Linked DNA regions of Desulfovibrio desulfuricans. The protein of the gene in region 1 interacts with the protein of each later gene in a pairwise test. Links are inferred from orthologs where the notes say so. Each region holds a gene or a part of one and is shown on either strand. Other genes may lie near its edges. The genes, in order: NE637_RS06065 and ftsZ.

Region 1 (9,863 bases):
TATTTCGTCCTTTGCCACGTTTATCCCCTTTGGCTTTACAGTTAGCTTTTAAACATGAAACGTCGCATGGACACGTTGAGTACAATGCCAAGCAGTGTGAAGTTGACCACCGTGGCGCTGCCGCCGTAGCTGATGAAGGGCAAGGGAATGCCCACCACCGGCATGAGGCCTATGACCATGCCCATGTTGATAAAAATCTGCCAGAAAAAGTAAAAAAACACCCCAACCACCAGGGTACTGCCAAAGCGATCCTTGGCCTGAACTGCGGTTGAGAAGATGGAAAGCAAAAACAGGCAGAACAGCGTGACCAGAGCCACGCAGCCCACAAAACCCCATTCCTCGCCAAAAACAGCCACGGCAAAGTCGGAGTGGCGTTCGGGCAGAAAGCGCAACTGGCTCTGCGTGCCTTCGCGAAAACCCTTGCCCCACAATTCGCCCGATCCAATGGCAATGCGCGACTGGATGATGTGATACCCTGTGCCGCGCGGGTCGTTGCCGGGGTCCAGAAACGTCAGGATGCGCTGGCGCTGGTAATCGTGCATACCCACAAACCACATGAAGGCCACAGCGGCTGGCGCTACCAGCAGGCATGTTTTGAGCACGTAGCCCTTAAGCCCGTGGAACAGGATCATGCCGCCCATGATCAGCAATATGAGCAGGGTAGTGCCCAGATCGGGCTGAACGATGATAAGCCCGCAAGGAATAAGGCCCACGCAAAGCACGCTGCAAAAATTTTTCCAGCCCAGGGGGCGGCTGTCGCGCGCCAGCAGGCGCGCCACCAGAACCAGCACGGAAAGCTTGGCCATTTCTGAAGGCTGCAAGCTCATGAAACCCAGCGAAATCCAGCGCTTGGCACCGTAGACTGTTTTGCCCGCAATGGGCACCAGCAGCAGAAGAAAGACGGTTATGAGAAAGAAAGGCCAGGCAAGGTTGCGCAACTGGCGGTAGTCAAAAACCATTGCCAGCAGCATGCATACCACGCCGCACAGGCCCCAGATCAGCTGGCGCTGATAAAAGGAATTGAATGCCAGGCCAGATTCCACGCGCGTACCGCTGGCGGAATACAGGTTGCCCACGCCCACAAGATAGAGCAGCAGCATACAGGCCAGAAGGCCCCAGTTGATATAGCTGAAAAGGCGATTATCCATGCCGCTTGTCCGCTTGTCAGGAATGCGTGGTTGCAGGGTGGTCTGAAAAGGCTTGTCCATGTGCCGCGCACCGCAACACTCCTTGCCCGTGGCGGGCCTTGCTGCGATTGTTGGCTGCGCTCTTGCCATTGGAGCAAACATTGTTTGCGCCTGTGCGCGGTGCCGGCTCTTTGCGCATGTTGCCTAGTCCGTGGGGTCTACGGCTGCGGTTGGGGCGGGCAACACGATCATGGGCGCGTTGGGGTCAGGCCCGAAAAGATAGTCGTAAACCTTGCGGGCCACAGGGCCAGCCACACTTGAACCGCCGCCGCCGTGTTCTACCATGACAATAACCACGTAGGTTTTGCCGTCTTTAACACCCCAGGTGGCAATCCAGGCGTGGTCACGCTGGGCGTATTCCATTTCTGACATTTTCAGGCGGCGGTCGCCCGCGGCCATCTTGAGTTTGACCACCTGCGCCGTGCCTGTTTTACCGCCCATGTCGGCATCCTTGCGGCCCACAACCTTGGCTGTGCCGCCGTTGGCAGTGCGGCGCATGGCCTCCACCACAAACTTGAGCGTTTCAGGCTTGGCGGGTACGCGCCCGCGCACTTCGCGGGTGGCGTCATCCACAAGCTGGGGCTTGAGCAGATCGCCGCCGTTGAGCAGGGCCGAAACAAATACTGCTACCTGCACCGGTGTCACCAGGGTGTAGCCCTGGCCGATGGACACGTTGTAGGTTTCACCGCGTGTCCACGGGCGACCAAAACGCCGCCGTTTCCAGTCGCGCGAAGGCACAAGACCCGATTTTTCGTGCGGCAGATCAATGCCTGTAGGCCGCCCGAATCCACAAGCCTTGGCGAATTCTTCCAACTTGTCAATGCCCAGGCGGTCGCCCATCTGGTAGAAATAGACGTCGCAGGAGTCGATGAGCGCGTGCACGAGGTCTTCCGAGCCGTGCCCGCCACGCTTCCAGCAGCGGAAAATCTGGTTGCCCAGCTTGACCTGACCGGGGCAGAACACGCTTTCGCGCGGGTTAACGCCCTTTTCAAGCAGCATGGTGGCCATAACCAGCTTCCATACGGAACCTGGGGGGTACACGCTCTGGATAACGCGGTTCTGCAAGGGAAAGCGGTTGTTGGTGCGCAGGGCGTCCCAGTCGCGTTGCGAAATGCCCGCAGCAAAAAGATTGTTGTCGTAGGCCGGGGATGTCACCAGCGCGCGCAGTTTGCCGCTGTCCGGCTCCATGACCACGATGCAGCCAGCCTCGCCGCCGAGGGCGTCCCAGGCGGCCTTTTGCAGGCCCGCATCGAGCGAAAGATGTATTTCGTGCCCGCCGCGCGGTTCATCGCGCAGGGTCTTGCCAAGCACCCGGGCGTGGGCGTCAACCTCGACATCGTACAATCCCTTGCGGCCCCGCAACTGCTTTTCCAGCTCCAGTTCCAGCCCTTGCTTGCCCACCAGATCGCCCATGGCAAGGGCGCTGTCCGCGGCCATTTCCTGCTCGTTGGCTTCTGCAACGTAGCCAAGAATATGGGCGAAAAGTTCTTTCTCGGGGTAGCTGCGCTTGGTGCGCACCACAATTTCAAGCCCCGGCCATTCGTGAATCTCGGATTCAATGCGGGCCACAAGGTCAAAGTCGATATCGGTGATGAGCAGCAGAGGCTCAAAGGGTTTGACCTTGAAGCGGTCCTGCCGGAACTTGTCCCAGACCTGCTGGAGGGGAATGCCCGACCATTCGCTTATCTGGGCCAGGGTGGCCGGGATGTCGTGGCAGTCTTCGCGTACGATGGAAAGGCCGTAGGCGGTGCGGTTGTCGGCCAGCACCTTGCCCTTGTCGTCCATGATGCGCCCGCGCGGGGCAAAGATGCGCTCAATGCGCAGGCGGTTGTCCTGCGCCTGACGCGCAAACTCTTCACCCCTGTGCACCTGCAAATACCAGAAGCGCACCACAAGCACAAAAAACATCAGACCCACCAGAACCTGAAGCAGGATTGCGCCCGCGCGCGGCGGCTGATAGCCCTCGCTCTCGACCTGAATCTTGAGCCAGGAGCGAATGCCCTTATGCTGCGCCTTGTCTTTGTGCGCCAGCAGCGAGGTATTGTCAGTTTTCCTGATCATCGGGGTTCCAGTGGCGGGTGGCCACCAACAGCCGCCAGGCGAAGGGCACAAAGATGGCCTGAATCAGGCTTGTGTCCAGGGTTCCCTGCACATCGAAAGGCAGGTTCTGCAAAGGGGCCATGAGCCACGCAATGGCGTAGTATGCGGCGCCCAGGCAGGCTGACAGCAAAAAGACAAAAATGAAATTTTCCACTTCAAACAGCCAGCGGCCCATCTTGAACAGCAAAATGACTGCGGCATACCAGACAATGACGGCCCCGAAGGGGCGCGTGCCCATGCCTTCCTGCAACAGGATGAACACGGGCAGCAGCCAGAGCATATTTTTATAATCCCGTTCCTGCAACAGGATGATCAGGCCAACCGTGAGCACATCAAGCCCCGGTACCGCCGCCTGCAAAACAATGGCGCAGGCCATGAAAAAGGCCCACCATGCAATGCTGCGGAGCGTCCTCATGGCGTGGCGCTTTTGGGCGCGGGCGGGCCCACGAATTCTTTGGGAGCTTCGCTGGGTTCCAGCGGGCGGGGCGCGCCGGTGGATTCGAGCAGCAGCACTTCTTCAAGGTGTTGCAGGTCAACCAGCGGTTCTGCCTTGATGGCCATGAACTGGGTGTAGTCCGAAGGAGCCACGCGCAGTACGCGCGCCACAGGTATGCCCTTGGGGTACTTGCCGTCCAGACCGGAGGTGATGATTATTTCGCCGGGCTTGACCTTGGCATCGCGCTGCACAAAGTTGACTTCAAGCTTTTGGCCCGTGCCCATGCCCATGAGGATGCCGGGAGCCCGGCTTTCCTGCGAAAAAACGGCTATGCGGCTGCTGGGATCAGTGAGCAGCAACACAATGGAACTGTGGGCGCTGGCCTTGAGAACGCGGCCAACCAGGCCAAGGTGCGTGACCAGCGGCGTGCCCGGACGCCCGCCCGTGCTGTAACCCCGGCTGATGGTGATGCTGTCCAGAACGGCGTTGGGGCCCATGCGGCCGGAAAGAACGCGGGCTCCAAGGGGACGCCATGTCTGGTCTACCGGCAGTTGCACCAGCGCGCGCAGGCGTTTGAGCTCGGCCAGATCTTCGCCATTGGCAAGCAGGCGCGCTTCGAGTTCGTCCACCTTTTGCTTGAGGGCTTCGTTTTCTTCGCGCACGCCCACAAGGTCAAAATAGCGATCCCACATGTTTTCCGCAGCGTCCTGCGCCGAACGAACGGGCGTGAGCACCGCGCCGGTGATTTCAAGCCCCAGTTTCGCGGCCAGGTCGTCCAGAACGCGCGTGCGCTGATTCCAGGAATACATGCCCAGAAACAGGATGAGCAAAATGCCCGCGAGGAGGAGAAGACGCCGCAGTGTCACAGGCGGAAGCTCCTGAAAGCCGGTGCGGAATAAATCGCGCCCCTGTACCGGAGACGCAGAACCGGAAGCTCGTGTTCCGGCATTGCGTCAGCCGCACAGGGGCGCGAGGACAAGGTCGGTTCTAGTCGATGCACACTTCTTTAAGAATGTGCAGGTTGTCCAGCGCTTTGCCGGTACCCACCACAACCGTGGACAAGGGATCGTCCACAACAGTAATGGGCAACGAGGTTTCTTCGCGCAGCAGTTGGTCAAGGCCCTTGAGTAGCGCGCCGCCGCCCGTGAGCACAATGCCCCTGTCCACAATATCCGCCGCCAGTTCCGGCGGGGTCTGTTCCAGGGCGATGCGCACAGCCTGAACAATACTGTCCACCTGTTCAGAAATGGCTTTGCGCACTTCTTCAGAGGTGATGATAATATTCTGCGGAATACCCGTCACAAGGTCGCGTCCCTTGACTTCGATCTGCTGTTCCGGATCGAGCGGATAGGCGGATGCGATCTTGATCTTGATTTCTTCAGCGGAAGATTCGCCGATGAGCATGTTATACTTGCGCTTGACGTGGGTCATGATGGCTTCGTCCATCTTGTCGCCGCCCACGCGCACAGAGCGCGAGTACACAATGCCCGAAAGGGAGATGACCGCCACTTCAGTGGTGCCGCCGCCGATATCCACCACCATGTTGGAGGTGGGTTCCTGAATGGGCAGATCCGCGCCGATGGCCGCTGCCATGGGTTCTTCGATGAGGTACACTTCACGTGCGCCAGCGGACTGGGCCGACTCTTTCACGGCGCGCTTTTCCACCTGGGTGATGCCCGTAGGTACGCAAATCATGATGCGCGGGCGCACAAGACGCCGCGAATTGTGAACCTTGGCGATAAAGTGGCGCAGCATGGCCTCGGTAACTTCAAAGTCGGCGATAACGCCGTCCTTCATGGGGCGGATAGCCCAGATGTTGCCAGGGGTTCTGCCCAGCATGCGCTTGGCATCGTGCCCAACGGCAAGAACTACATTGTTGCCGCGCGGGTCTTTTTTGACCGCAACCACAGAGGGCTCGCGCAACACAATTCCCTGCCCCTTGACATAAACGCAGGTGTTGGCTGTGCCAAGGTCAATGGCCAGGTCATTGGAAAACAATCCTAGTGCGAAATCCAGAATTTTGGACATTACTCTAACTTGCCTCGCTGTGCTGGTGTGCTACCTTACCGTCATGTTGAAACAACTCCCGCACCCGGCGAGGCGAAGAGGCCTGGAGTGGGGGCGCTGTTGGAATTGGTAACGTCAGGCTGAAAACTGTTCTGCTAAAACTGGCATGAAGTCAAGACGGTGGACGCAGGGTTAAAATATTTGTCCCGCCGGAAGGCGCGGAAATAAGCCTTCAAGGGACGCAAACATGCAGCGCTGGCATACTCTGGCCGCTTATTATAATCAACGCTACGGCAGCCGGGTGCAAAAAATTCCACTTGACGCCGGGGCCTCCTGCCCCAACCGCGACGGTACGCTTTCGTTTTCCGGCTGCATGTTTTGCAATGCCAATGGATCCGGCTCTGGCCGTGCAAAACAGGGCGATTCCCTACTGCAACAGTGGAATTACTGGCGCTCCATATATCTGCGGGACGACCCCAATACGCGCTTTATTGCATATCTGCAATCCTTCTCCAACACGTATGGGCCATCAGAACGCCTGCAACAACTGCTCCAAACCGTTCGGCAACTGCCCGGCTGTTTTGGAATAGCCGTAGGAACCCGCCCCGACTGTCTTGATGACGAAAAGCTCGACCTGCTCGCAGCCCTTGATTGCGACCTCTGGCTGGAATTGGGCCTGCAAACGGTCCATGACCAGACCCTTGCCCGCATTAACCGGGGCCATTCCGCAGCCAGCGCTGAAAATGCCGTGCGCATGGCTGCTGCGCGCGGTATTGCCGTATGCGCTCACCTCATGGCCGGTCTGCCCGGCGAAGATGAAGGACATTTTCTGCAAAGTCTGGAATGGGCGCTCTCCCTGCCGATAAGCGGGCTCAAACTGCACAACGTTTACGTGCCCAAGGGGACGGAACTTGCCCGCCAGTACACCGCAGGCCAGTACCACCCCCTCTGGCGCGATGAATATGTCGATCTTCTCTGCGCCGCCCTGCCGCGCATCCCTTCGCACATCGTCATTCACCGCCTCCAGAGCGACCCGGCCCCCGGTGAACTGCTGGCCCCGGCCTGGGCCACGGACAAACGCGGCCTTCTGGGAGATTTGCGGCGGGCGCTGGGGGCGAGGGAGTTGTGGCAAGGGAAGTTCTGCGACTCCCCCGAGGTGTGTCCGGCGGTCTTTTTGAGCGCTGGCGGCGTCAGTGTGGATTTTTGATCGGGTCGAGTACGGTCAGAATACACTCCCCTCGCAAAAATAACTACTTCCTTGCCAGCGCCTAAAAATCTTCGCCGGACACCATAAGTTGCCTCTGGGGGCTTGTTGCGTCATTAACGGCTTTGCTTAGCTGGTTCCACAGGACCTCCTGTTGGTTTCACTTGGTGTTGCCGCAAATCTACTCGTTTTTTTCTGGTCAAAAAAACTCCACCCCTTTGTAATATTATAGGGTTAACATGCTGGAGCCGTCCTGCGGCGTATGGACATTTATTTGGCTTTATGCTGGTATACCAGTTATGAAGCAGACAAACACCAAGGCATCTTCCACAGCGTATGAGGCCATCCGTTCCATGATCGCGCAGGGGCAGCTCAGCCCCGGCGAAGAACTGTCGGAACGCAGCCTGGCTGAAAGCCTGCAACTTGGGCGCACGCCAGTACGCGAGGCCATCAAGGATCTGTGCAGGGAGGGCGTTCTCATGAGCGTTCCTCTGCGGGGCACCTTTGTGCAGCGCCTGTCTGTGGAAGACCTGAAAGAAATCCACGAGGTGCGCCTGGCGCTCGAAGGCATGGCCGCCAAGCTGGCCGCAGAAAAAGGCGGCAGCCCTGAGCTGCGCGCCTGCCTTGCCGAGCTTCAGGCCCTGCCCGATGGGCCGGAGCTTGATACCTTTGAAGCGCAGCGCATCGGCTGGGACTTCCACAAAGCCATATTTCAGGCCGCTGGCAACACGCGGCTGGCAAAACTCTATGCAGACGTGCGCGTACAGAACTCCTTGGCCATGCAGCGCGTCAAAAATTACGATGCAGAACGGACACGCGTGGTGATCAAGGAACATATCGCCATTGGCAATGCCATTCTGGATCGCAATCAAACACTGGCTCACCAGCTTGTCTGGGATCATCTGCAAAAGGCCATGGAAACGAAACTGCGCTCACTGCTTGCAGTTCTCGGCTAATCCTGACCGCTGAGCATCACAAGACGTTTTACGTGCAAGGAACAGAGGGGGAAGAGAGGCGATGGAAATGACAAAAACCAGCAAAAAGCGGCCCATTCCGCTGCCAATTCAGATGGTGCTCGGCCTTGTTCTGGGCATTGTGTTCGGCTTTCTCGCGCCGCACTTTTCCCAGGCCCTGGCCCCGGTGGGTACGGCCTTTGTGCAGGCCATCAAGATGATCGTGGTGCCGCTGGTGTTCACGGCCATCACCCTTGGCATCTACCAGATGGGCAACAGCGCCAAGCAGTTGGGTAAGGTTTCCGTTATCAGCCTGCTCTATTTTTTCATTGCCACGGTGGTTGCGATCATCATTGGCCTTGCCCTCAACGGCATGTTCCACCCCGGTGTGGGCGTCAATCTGTCGCACACCGCAGAACTGCCCAAGAACATCAATACCACGGTCAACTGGACAAAGTTTTTCCTCGACATGATCCCCTCCAACGTGTTTGCGGCCATGTCCGGCACCAACCTTCTGCCAGTGCTGGTGTTTGCAGTGCTGCTGGGCCTTGCGCTGGCCTCCACCGGCAGCAGGGCAAAGCCTCTGGTTGATGTGCTGGATGCCCTGATGGGAGCTGTTTTCAAACTCACGGGCTGGATCATCGCCCTGTCCCCCATCGCCATTTTTGCCATCATTGCCTGGCTGTTTTCCACGCAGGGCATGCACACCATTTTGGCCCTGCTCAAACTGGTATTGGTCATGTATCTGGGGCTTGGCGTACTGCTGGTGCTGTTTGCCATTTTGATGCTCTGCATTGGCGAGCAGCCCCTCAAGACCGCCAAGGCCGTGAGCGAACCAGTTATTCTGGCTTTTGCCACGCGTTCGTCAGAGGCGACACTGCCCCTGCACATGGAAAAGCTGGTGGAAATGGGCGTTCCCAAGGCCGTGGCCTCGGTGGTGCTGCCCCTGGGCTACGCCTTCAACCGCGACGGCTCCATCATGTATTTTGCGCTGGCCGTGGGTTTCCTGGCGGATGCCTATAACATTCCCCTGGACCCCAGCACCCTGCTTTCCATCATCGTGGTGACCACGCTTGCCAGCAAGGGCAGCGCCAACGTGCCCTCCGGCGGTCTTGTGGCCATTGCCATGGTGCTGACCACCATCGGCATTCCTGTGGAAGCCCTGGCCATCATCGCGGGTGTGGACGCTTTTCTGGACATGGGCCGTACAGCCGTCAACGTGGTCAGCAACACCGTCGCGGTGAAGCTTGTCATGCGCTGGGCGGGCATTGCCTACGAACCGGTGGAAGAAACCGCTGAAGTCTAAAAGGTGACATTCATGCCTGTAGTCGATCTGCGCAGTGATACCCTGACCGTTCCCACCGAGGCCATGCGCGCCGCCATGCGCGAGGCCGAAGTGGGCGATGACGGCCGTGTTGACGCGGAAGGGCGCGGCGGCGACCCCACAGTCAATCGGCTGGAAGATCATGCCGCCGAACTGCTGGGCAAGGAAGCCGCGCTTTTTTGCCCGTCGGGAACCATGGCCAATCTCGTTGCGCTGGCTACGTGGTGCGAGCGTGGGGATGCTGCGGCTCTGGAGCCGGACCTGCATGTGTTCCGCACCGAAAAGTCGCCCTTCATGGAAAAGTTCCTGGGCGTTCAGTCGGTGTTTTACACGCGGGATGCGGAGGGCATGCCCGAAGTCGCGTCCTTTGCATCCGCCTGCGCGACGCCGGACGTCAAGCTGGCCTGTGTGGAAAACAGCCACAACTTCGGCGGCGGCATCTGCGTGTCGCTGGCGCGGCAGCAGGCGCTCGCCGTTACGGCCCGTAAGGCGGGGATTCCCGTGCATATGGACGGCGCGAGGCTGTTCAACGCTGCCGTGGCCCTCGGGGTGGATGCCGCTCATCTGGCCGCCTGCGCGGACAGCGTGATGTTCTGTCTTTCCAAGGGGCTGGGCGCGCCGTTCGGTTCTGTGCTGTGCGGAACGCGCGAGT
Region 2 (9,793 bases), on another replicon or contig:
TACCGGCGCAGTTTCTTCAGCCCAGAACATTGTGCGCTCGTGCCACCGCAGCCAGCTCGAAGTTGCCGATATTGCCCTTGAATCGCTGGCATCAGCCAAGGCCGTGCTGACCGAAGAAGAACGCGAAATCGGCGTTGCTCTGGTTGATCTGGGCGGCGGCACCACCGATATCGCCGTTTTTGCCAACGATGCCATCAAGCATACGGCTGTTCTTGCGCTCGGCGGGCAGAACCTTTCCAACGACATTGCCTTTGGTCTGCGTACTCCCATAGCCTCTGCCGAAAAAATCAAGCTCAAGTATGGTTGCGCCCTTGCCGACCTTGTGCGCAACGATGAATTTATTGAAGTTCCCAGTGTGGGTGGTCGCGAGCCGCGCCGGCTTTCGCGTCAGGTGCTGGCCGAAATATGCGAACCCCGCATGGAAGAAATTCTTTACCTTGTGGATCAGACCCTCGTGCGCTCCGGCTACAAGGACATGATCGGCGCAGGTGTGGTGCTCACGGGCGGCACGGCGCTGATTGAAGGCTGCCAGGAACTGGGCGAACAGATTTTCAATCTGCCCACGCGCATTGGCTACCCGCGCAACATCGGGGGCCTGAAAGACGTGGTCAACAGCCCCAAATTTTCCACGGCGGTCGGGCTGTTGCGTTACGGCGCGGAAAAGGAACTTTCCGGCCAGAAAAAATTTACCACACGTAGTGAAAGCGGCGTTTTTGACGGTGTGCTTTCGCGAATGAAAAAGTGGTTTGCGGACATTTCATAACAACCTCAAGCGGGCATTTTGAGGACAGCACAGAGGAGAGGTGTAATGGCTCAGTCTATCGTTGATGATATCGATACCTCGTTGGCCAGCAATGCCAAGATCAAAGTTATTGGCGTAGGTGGTGGCGGCGGTAATGCAGTGCAGAACATGATTGCCTCTGGCCTGCGCGGAGTGCAGTTTGTTTGCGCCAACACCGATGTGCAGGCGCTGAACAAGAACGGTGCCTCCGTTAAGGTGCAGCTTGGTGAAAAGCTTACCAAGGGCCTTGGCGCTGGCGCCAACCCCGCCATTGGCCGCGAGGCTGCGGTGGAAAGCGTTGGCAGCATTCGTGAAGCCATCGGCGATGCCGATATGGTCTTTGTTACCGCTGGCATGGGCGGCGGCACCGGCACCGGCGCTGCTCCTGTGGTTGCTCAGGCTGCCAAGGAAATGGGCGTCCTCACCGTGGGTGTTGTGACCAAGCCCTTCAGTTTTGAAGGTGCCAAGCGCAAGCGCGCGGCGGAGGCCGGGCTTGAAGAGTTCAAGCAGCATGTGGACTGCCTGATCACCATCCCCAACGACCGTCTGCTTGCCTTTGCCCCCAAGAAGGCTCCTTTCTCCGAAATGCTTCAGAAGGCCAACGATGTGCTGTACTACGCCGTCAAGGGTATTTCTGACGTCATTGTGGGCGAAGGCCTCATCAATCTCGACTTTGCAGACGTGCGCACCACCATGGCCGAAGCTGGCATGGCCCTGATGGGCACGGGCATCGCCTCTGGCGAAAACCGCGCCCGCGAGGCCGCCCAGCGCGCCATCATGAGTCCGCTGCTTGAAGATGTTTCGCTTGAGAGCGCCAAGGCGGTTCTGTACAACATCACCGCCCCCACAGATATCACTGCCGAGGAAATTGCCGAAATCGGCGACATCATCGGCGATGCCACGCCTGAAGAAGCCAACATCATCTTTGGTGTTGTGTTTGACGACAATATCGGCGACGAAATCCGCCTCACCGTTATTGCCACCGGCATTGATTCTCCTCAGGTTATTCAGCCCGTGCAGGCTCCTGCGGCCACTGTCACCAACTTCCGCAAGCCCGGCCCTGACGCCGTGGTTGCCGAACCGCGCCGCATGAATTCCCGCGCGGCCCAGCAGAGCATGATGGACGAGCAGGAACGCGCCGAGTCGCGCTTGCCGCAGTCTACCCGCCGCACCGAAGTGGAGCGCTGGTACGATGAAAACAGCAATCGTCCTCCCTATCTGCTCAAGCGTGAGGTTGTGGGCCAGCCGCGCCGCCGTGCGCATAACCCCGGCCATGAAGACTTCACCTATGATGAGGATGATTTTGAAATTCCCACCTTCATCCGCACCCAGGCCGACTAATTCCGTCGTTGCCTGAGTGCGTGGGCAGAATGCCTTTCTGCCATGAAGGCTCATGATTTTCAGGGCTTGCCTCTTCGGCCCTGAAATGCCCGCCGGGAGGCCCATTGGGGGCCTCCCAGAGTGGGGCGTAAATGTCCGCTATAGTCCGTGAGACCCAGGTTTCGCGGACTTTTTTATTGTGAGGCAATCCGTAGAAATCCGTCCATCCTTCAAAATAGACCGACTAGTACCGCATTCCAGACACATGGTTTGATATATAAGCCCCGGAACCGATGCCAAATTGCCCCCTTGCGCTGCGTGATTGGCATTGCTATGCCCATGAGCAGGGCATTTGAATGTTAATCCAAAGCGTAACTTTGCACTTGGCCGCCAGCCAGGGCAGCGCATGGAAACGCTGCGAGCATGAATCGAACCTTGAAATCCATGTCTCCGGCACAAAATTCTTTTTCATATCTGGCGAAATATTGGGCTGGTTTTTGTGCGTCAGCGGAGGTGTGCCTGTGTGCATCTGTCGTGCTTGTCATGGCTAACTGGCCTGACAGCTATGTGTTTCTTTTTGCGAGTGGCATTCCTGCCAGGGCTGGATAAGCTTTTAACCGATGGGGTTGATTCATGAATAAAAAGTGTCTGCATATCCTGTGGGTTAACGATAACCCCGTCACCGCTGAAAATATGGTCTTTATGTATGCCACAAATTCCTTGCTGAAAGGCTGGTGGGAAGAAGTACACCTGATTCTTTGGGGTGCAACAGTCAAATTGATTTGTGAAGACGTGAAGTTGCAGGGTCTTCTCAAAAAATTTCATGATGCTGGCGGGCATGTCTCCGCATGCAGAAAGTGCGCTGAAAACCTCGGTGTGTTTGAGCAGATAGAAAAGCTGGAAGGTGTTGATGAAGTTTTTTACATTGGGGAGGCGTTTACAAAAATCCTCAAGGATGATGAAAAACTTATTACCATCTAGCTCCAGCTGAATAGTTAAGCCCTTTTCATGACAAGGGTTCCACTAATCAAACTGGCAGCGCCGGTATCTGTTCTGAGCCGCTGCTGGCCTGCGGAGCGATATTTCTTGTGTTGTCCGCCGCACAGATTTTGCGGCGTCTGGATTAAACCGAGTGGTTTTAAATACAGAAGGATGTTCTTGGCGAGAGCATGACAATCAAGCGTTTTCTGACCATTTTGCGGTACATGTTTTTGCCGCAGCGTCGCAATGCTTGCCCGCACTGCGGCGGCATCCGTTGTATTGGCGCATGTCAGTTCAGCGCCCAAGAGTCAGACGCTGTGACTGGTCAAGAGAGTATAAAGCAGGAAGCTCCTGCCCCGAGCGAGGGCAAGCAAGGCTAGAACCGGTTTGTTGCTGCAAAAAAAGCCGCTGCGGTAGCAGCGGCTTTTTTACTTCAAGGAAATTTGTGGTCTACCAGCGGCGGGGCGCGGGGCGACGTTCTTCGGCCTGGTTGATGCGAAGGGTGCGGCCGCCAAAGTCAACGCCGTTCAGGGCTTCAATGGCCTTGTGGGCATCGGCTTCGTCCATTTCAACAAAACCGAAGCCACGGGGGCGGCCGGTTTCGCGATCCATGATGAGCTTGACGGAAAGGGCTTCGCCGTAGGGGGCGAACAGGGCTTCAACGCCTTCCTGGGTGGCGGAAAAAGGCAGATTGCCGACATAAATGGAAACAGCCATAACGACTCCGTTGTTGAGGTGGGTAAACTTTCCGCTTGAAGCCTTACCCACGCAAAGTCTCTGGCAAAAAGAAATACTGCACCCTATGAATAAGGGCGAACAGTACTGTTAAGCAAAAAAATCGTCAAGTATTATCTGCATTGGCTTCAAAAATGATTGCCAAACGACAAACTTTGACTAAACTGCTCCGCATTGGGTGGTATTTTTACATTCCTACGCGTGCATTATTCTGCTGTTAGCTGATTATGCACTCAATAGCGCATTAATCTAAACTGTAAAAGGCCGGTTTAACCGGCCTTTTTGACAGCAAGAATTAGATTGCCTGCGTCTTTTTCTTTGCAGGAGCTTTCTTCGCCTTGGCGGGAGCCTTGGCAGAAACTTTTTTTACTTTGGCGGGAGCCTTCGCCTTGCTGGCCTTGCTGGCTTTGTGTGCCTTGGTTCCACTTGCAACAGTTGCCGGAGCGGTGTTAGCGGCGTTGGCTTCAGTGCTGAAGAGGCAGGGAGCAGTCATCAGCGAAAGGGCCACGGCAGCCATAAGGAGCTTTTTCATTTTCGTATCCGTTTCTTCTGGTTATGCCACATCTACAACAATATGGCTGTACGTCTATGGCATGAGCGGACGGCGGACGCAATAACAAATTTGAGCCTACGGAACCGGGCATTTGCGGGCATTTTTTATGGCTCGTCCATTGTGGCGGCAAGGGGTTTGCTGCTTCTGCCCCATGTTGACAAAAATATGGGGCAAATGCTCTAAGGATAAGCTGCGCTGCGCCGCCGGATATGATAAGCATCTGCGGCTTGTTCAAGGTTCATGACCAATGGCCCGGATGGGGATGGAACCGGTATTTTACCGATCTAGCCACAGCCCGGCCACAGCACGGCCAGCATTTCAAACTGTACTTCTAACACAAAGAATCGCCATGGCTTTTTTTGCACCCCGTGATGTCAAGACTACACTCGTATGCCCGACCTGCGGCGCGCCCCTGCATATCGCCCGCACCTGCCACGAAGTCTATATGTACTGCCCGGCCTGCAAGGCCCAGTTTCCGCTTCAGGACTACATCCGTCAGGCGGATGAAGCCATGGAGCATTTTCTGGAAAACGTCTACTGCAATCGCATCTAGCGTTATCCCCATCATGCATGCCAATGGGCTGCCAGCCGTTTAATCCGTGGCTGGCGCAGCGGCCCTGGCGGTTGCGCTGCGGGCCAGTTCCCTGGCTGCCGCCATGCCGCTGGCCCAGGCCCAGTGCAGGTTGTAGCCGCCCAGCAGGCCTGTAACGTCCAGCAGCTCGCCCACCACAAACAGATTATTTTGCAGCAGGCTGCGCATGGTCTTGGGGTCTACCTCGTCGGTATTTACGCCGCCAGAGCAGGCCTCCGCTTTTTTTAGCCCCGCAGTTGCCTGCGGCGTCACCGTGTGCCGCTGCACAGTTTCCACAATCGCCACGCGGGCCGCGCGTGAAAGCTCCGCCACCTTGCGCCTCGCGGTTTCCTCCGGCAGCAGGGCGTCCACAAGCCTCTGTGGCAGGAGCCTTGCTAGCAGGGCGCGCGGGGTCTGTTTGCCAGTCTGCGGCGCATCCATAAGCGCGGCAACATCCTGCCCCGGCAAAAAATTCAGCGTGATTGCAGCGCCTTCGGCCCAATAGAGGGATGCTTTGAGGGCTGCTGGCCCGCTCAGCCCCTCATGGGTGAACAGCAGATCATCCTCCCAGCAGTGCTGCCCAAGCGTAACGCCCACAGGCAGGCTGATGCCCGTCAGGTCGAGCAGAGGGGAATCCGAATTGAGGCGTAGCGGCGCAAGAACGGCGCGTGGCGCAATAATATTGTGCCCCAGCTCTTCCGCCAGCCGATAGCCGGCACCGCCGCCGCCAGCCTGAGGCCATGCCGGGCTGCCCAGCGCCAGCACCAGAGCCTTGCCGTGCCACGAGCCGCCCTCCGTCTGCACGGAAAAACCATCCGCCAGCGCCTCTACTGCTGTTACTGTGGTGCCGCAGGCAATAACGCAGCCATGTTTGCGGCAGTCGTCTGTCAGCGCCCTGACCAGCCGATGCGCGGAAACCGTCAGAAAAAGCTGGCCGTGGGTGCGCTCCTCAAAGGGCAGATTCCACTCCTGCACAAGGCGCAGCATGTGCTCCGGCGTAAAGCCCTTGAGTGCTGGGGCGCAAAATGCATTACCCCTGCTTCCGTCACAGCGGTAGTCCTTGGGGCTGGCAGCGCGGTTGGTAAAGTTTGCCTTGCCGCCGCCGCTGACAGCCAGTTTGCGCCCCGGCACAGGGCCACGTTCCAGCAGCACAACGCTCAGGCCTTTTGACGCCGCCTCGCGGGCGCACATAAGCCCCGCAGCGCCAGCGCCCAGAATCAGCACATCGGCAACATCCGGGCCGCGTTGCCCGCTGTTTTGCACGGGCTGTACGCTCTTTCTTTTAGGGGGCTTGGATTGTACGGAATCCTTGCCTCTGGGCTTGGCTGGCGATGTGCTTTCTACAGGTGCCGCAGGCGCAGCGGGCGTGGCCTTGGGGCCGGGTGTTTGCGGGGCAAAGGCCTGACGTGCCGGATTTGACAGAATTTTGCGCGTGGCGCTATTTTGGGGAGCTTTGTTGTGCATGCGGCGAAGGTATACGAGGCTTTGGCGGCTGCCAAGCCCTTGTGTGCCAGCAAACCGCCTTTGCTGACCTGCCCCGCGCATCCGCGCAGCCATTTCTTGTTACCGGGATTATCATGCCAGTTCTTGCTTCATCCTACGTTGCGCCGTGGTTTGTGCGCAACGGCCACGCCAATACCATGTGGCCCGTGCTCTTTCGTGAAAAGCCGCAAATGTCGCCTTCTGTGCGACGGGTGCGCCTTGAAACGCCCGATGGCGACTTTCTTGATGTGGATCAGCATCCCTCGCTTGGAAAGGACAGGGCGGAGCGCCCGTTTGGGCAGGGCAGGGGCATAGCTGTTATTTCGCACGGGCTGGAGGGCAACAGCCGCCGCAAGTATGTTCTGGGCATGGCCAATGCCCTGCGGGCCGAAGGCTTTGACGTGCTGGCCTGGAACATGCGCTCCTGCTCGGGCGAGAGCAACCGCACTGCGCGCCTGTATCATATGGGCGAAATTGAAGATCTTGGAACAGTCGTGCGTTTTGCCGAGCAGTTTGACCGCCCCCTGCTGCTGGCTGGCTTCAGCATGGGGGGCAACCAGATTTGCCGTTATCTGGGCCGGGGGCCGGTTTCGCCGCTGGTGCGGGCGGCTGTGCCTGTGTCCGTGCCGTGTGATCTTTCCGCCGCTGCACCGGTAATGGACGGCCCTGCCTGTCGCATTTACATGAGTTATTTTTTGCGAACCCTGCGCAAAAAAGTGCGCGAAAAGGCCGAACGCTTTCCTTCCTATCCCTCTGTTGAAGGCGTGGAAAAAATCCACACTTTTGCAGAGTTTGACGAGCGCTTCACCGCGCCTGCCTTTGGCTTTGCATCAGCCAAAGATTATTGGGAAAAGAATACGGTTCTGCCCGACCTGCCCTGCATAAACGTGCCAACTCTGCTGCTCATGGCTGCGGACGATCCTTTTTGCGCGTCATCGTGCTATCCGTGGCAGACGGCGAAACAGAGCGCGCACCTGCATCTGGAGGTTGCCCCGTACGGCGGGCACGTGGGGTTTGTACAGCAGAAGCAGGAATACTACAGCGAGCAGCGTGCGCGCGAATTTGTGCAGCAGTTGACGGGGCGCGGCATTTTTTAAGCGTTTGGTATCGCAGCAGGCGCAACAACAGAGGGCTTGTTGCGTTGGCAGATTTGCGACGCGTCAGCTTTTTTGCCGCTCGGCCAGCCGCTTCTTGGTCAGAACCGTGGCCACGGCGTTAACCGGGTCTTCCGGCCAGGGATGCTTGGGATAGCGGCCCCGCATTTCTGCGCGCACTGCCGGATAGCCGTTGCGCCAGAAGTGGGCCAGATCGCGGGTGACCTGCAAGGGACGCCCTGCGGGCGAATTGAGGCGCAGCACCAGAGCCACGCGCCCATCGGCTATGCGCGGCGTGTCCACGCAACCGAATAATTCCTGTAACTTGGCGGCCAGCCAGGGGCCACCGTCTTCACCATACACAATGGGGCGCATGGCCCCTGACGGCACCTGCCATTCCGTGGGGGCCTGCCGTTCAAGTATCCGGTGGAGATTCCCCGGCAGCAGACGGTGCAGGGCATCGAGCAATTGCTCCGGCCCGAGCGCCGCCAGCGAATTTGCGCGCCCCTGCTTGCCTTGCCCCGCTGACCTTTCGAGCGCCTGCTGCAAGGCTGGCGCGAGCCAATCGTTGAGAGTCGCCAGCAGGGCGGCATCAGAAACATCGGGCCATGCCTCGCCGTCCAGCTCGCGCAGCAGGCTTACCCGCGCGCGCCACTGCTGTGCGGCATCATCCCACGGCAGACATTCCAGCCCCTTGTTCTGCACATGGGCGCACAGGGCCGCAGCGCACTCATCGGGCCGTGGCCGAGGCAGGGGGGCATCTTCCAGAACCAGAGATCCCAGCACTCGCTGCCGCCGGGCGCTGACCAGCCCGGCATCCGAAACTGTGAGCTTGTCTTCGTTGCAAATATCTGCGCTGAAAAGCACTGCAAGATCATCGGGCGAAAGGGCGGCGGCAAGGCGGATGCGCCCGCGCGGCGTTGCGCCGTCAACTTCTGCCACTGCCAGAAAGGGCTGCCGCGCAAGAGGGTCGTCGCTGGCTATGTGGGCGGCCCGTCCGCTGCGCAGGAGATAGGGTGTCATGGCGGCTACCCCGCCCGGAAAATTTCCATTGCCGCTACCCTGAGGCTGACCGTCTGTCTGCCGCATGGCGACCTGCTCCGGCCACGCCACAGCCAGCAGTTGCCCAAGGCTTGCGGCCTGAGCGAGAGCTGCGGAAAAAATGTTGTCCGCTTTGTTGGATTGCCCCTGTGGTACTGGCCGGGAACCTTTTCCCCCGTGCAGTTCAGGCTGGCGCATAAGCCGCTGCGCCAGACGGCGCACACGCTCGCAGGCGGCATCCACATTTTTGCCCGCTGCGCCATCGCGGCACAGCCAGTCGAGGCGGCGCAGCACATCGCATCCCGCGCCTGCGGCAGGCATGCCGCCCTTGCTTTTGCCAGCGGTAAAGGCCAGCGGGTCGCGTTCTTCCAGCAAGGCGGCAATACAGGCTGCCAATGCGGCAAGGGAGTTGTCGCGCCCCCACAGCAGCAGGCGCGCCGTGCGGGGTGCCAGAGGGAGCGCGGCCATGCTGCGGCCCAAAGCCGTTGGCCGCATCCGGGCATCCACCGCGCCCAGTGCCAGAAGGTTCTGTCTGGCGACAGCCAGATGGGCCACGGGCGGCGTGTCGAGCCATGCGAGCGAGGCCGGATCGGTCACGCCCCAGACCGCCAGTTGCAAGGCAAGTCCGGTGAGGTCGGCATCCTGAATTTCAGCGCGGATGTGCGGACGCATGCCGTTTTCCTGCTCTTTTGCCCAAAGGCGGCAACAGATGCCGGGTTCGGTGCGTCCGGCGCGTCCGGCCCGCTGGGCAGCGCCAGCCAGAGAAACGCGCTCTGTCACAAGGCGGGTGAGGCCGCTGGCCGGGTCAAAGCGCGTCAGGCGCGCAAGGCCGCTGTCCACCACGAGCCTCACGCCCTCGATGGTCAGTGATGTTTCGGCAATGGATGTGGCAAGCACCACTTTGCGTTGCCCCTGCGGGGCGGGTGCAATGGCCGCATCCTGTTCTCTGGCGCTAAGGTTGCCGTAGAGCGGGCACAGGGCCACATCAGCAGGCAGTGTGCCATCGAGCAGGCCTGCAAGATGGCGGATTTCGCCCGCGCCGGGCAAAAAAGCCAGCAGACTGCCCTTTTCTGCGTGCAGCAGATGCAAAATGGCATCAGCCATGTGCCGCCACAGCAGCGGCCCTGCCCCGGCAGCAGACAGGTGCCCACCGCCCACAATCTGCCCTGCGCGGATTTTGGGTGGCAGGTGCATCATCTGCACAGGAAAGGTTTTGCCCTCGCAAACAACAGAAG

The links.
Region 2: the proteins of NE637_RS06065 (region 1) and ftsZ interact in binary tests that used the Escherichia coli proteins (3 or more experiments, as listed by UniProt). The link is inferred for Desulfovibrio desulfuricans from one-to-one orthologs.

Annotation. Positions count from the first base shown.
Region 1 is NZ_JANFYZ010000004.1:51,041-60,903, reverse strand. Bases 3,732-6,612 are described here. They hold NE637_RS06065 (rod shape-determining protein), read right to left. Parts: upstream 5,752-6,612; coding sequence 4,711-5,751; downstream 3,732-4,710. Other genes in these bases: mnmL (tRNA modification radical SAM protein MnmL/YtqA), read left to right, coding at 5,978-6,612; mreC (rod shape-determining protein MreC), read right to left, coding at 3,732-4,589. Also shown: NE637_RS06090 (bactofilin family protein), read right to left, coding at 1-18; rod shape-determining protein RodA, read right to left, coding at 42-1,148; mrdA (penicillin-binding protein 2), read right to left, coding at 1,332-3,248; NE637_RS06075 (hypothetical protein), read right to left, coding at 3,232-3,702; more of mreC, read right to left, coding at 3,699-3,731; more of mnmL, read left to right, coding at 6,613-6,937; NE637_RS06055 (GntR family transcriptional regulator), read left to right, coding at 7,234-7,890; NE637_RS06050 (dicarboxylate/amino acid:cation symporter), read left to right, coding at 7,958-9,193; NE637_RS06045 (GntG family PLP-dependent aldolase), read left to right, coding at 9,206-9,863. UniProt on the Escherichia coli protein: Forms membrane-associated dynamic filaments that are essential for cell shape determination. Acts by regulating cell wall synthesis and cell elongation, and thus cell shape.
Region 2 is NZ_JANFYZ010000001.1:483,664-493,456, reverse strand. Bases 155-2,965 are described here. They hold ftsZ (cell division protein FtsZ), read left to right. Parts: upstream 155-808; coding sequence 809-2,122; downstream 2,123-2,965. Other genes in these bases: NE637_RS02045 (DsrE family protein), read left to right, coding at 2,735-2,965; ftsA (cell division protein FtsA), read left to right, coding at 155-763. In the rest of the region: more of ftsA, read left to right, coding at 1-154; more of NE637_RS02045, read left to right, coding at 2,966-3,082; NE637_RS02040 (hypothetical protein), read right to left, coding at 3,097-3,387; NE637_RS02035 (RNA recognition motif domain-containing protein), read right to left, coding at 3,533-3,799; NE637_RS02030 (hypothetical protein), read right to left, coding at 4,113-4,334; NE637_RS02025 (dual CXXC motif small (seleno)protein), read left to right, coding at 4,720-4,923; NE637_RS02020 (BaiN/RdsA family NAD(P)/FAD-dependent oxidoreductase), read right to left, coding at 4,963-6,405; NE637_RS02015 (YheT family hydrolase), read left to right, coding at 6,519-7,520; ATP-dependent helicase HrpB, read right to left, coding at 7,584-9,793. UniProt on the Escherichia coli protein: Essential cell division protein that forms a contractile ring structure (Z ring) at the future cell division site. The regulation of the ring assembly controls the timing and the location of cell division.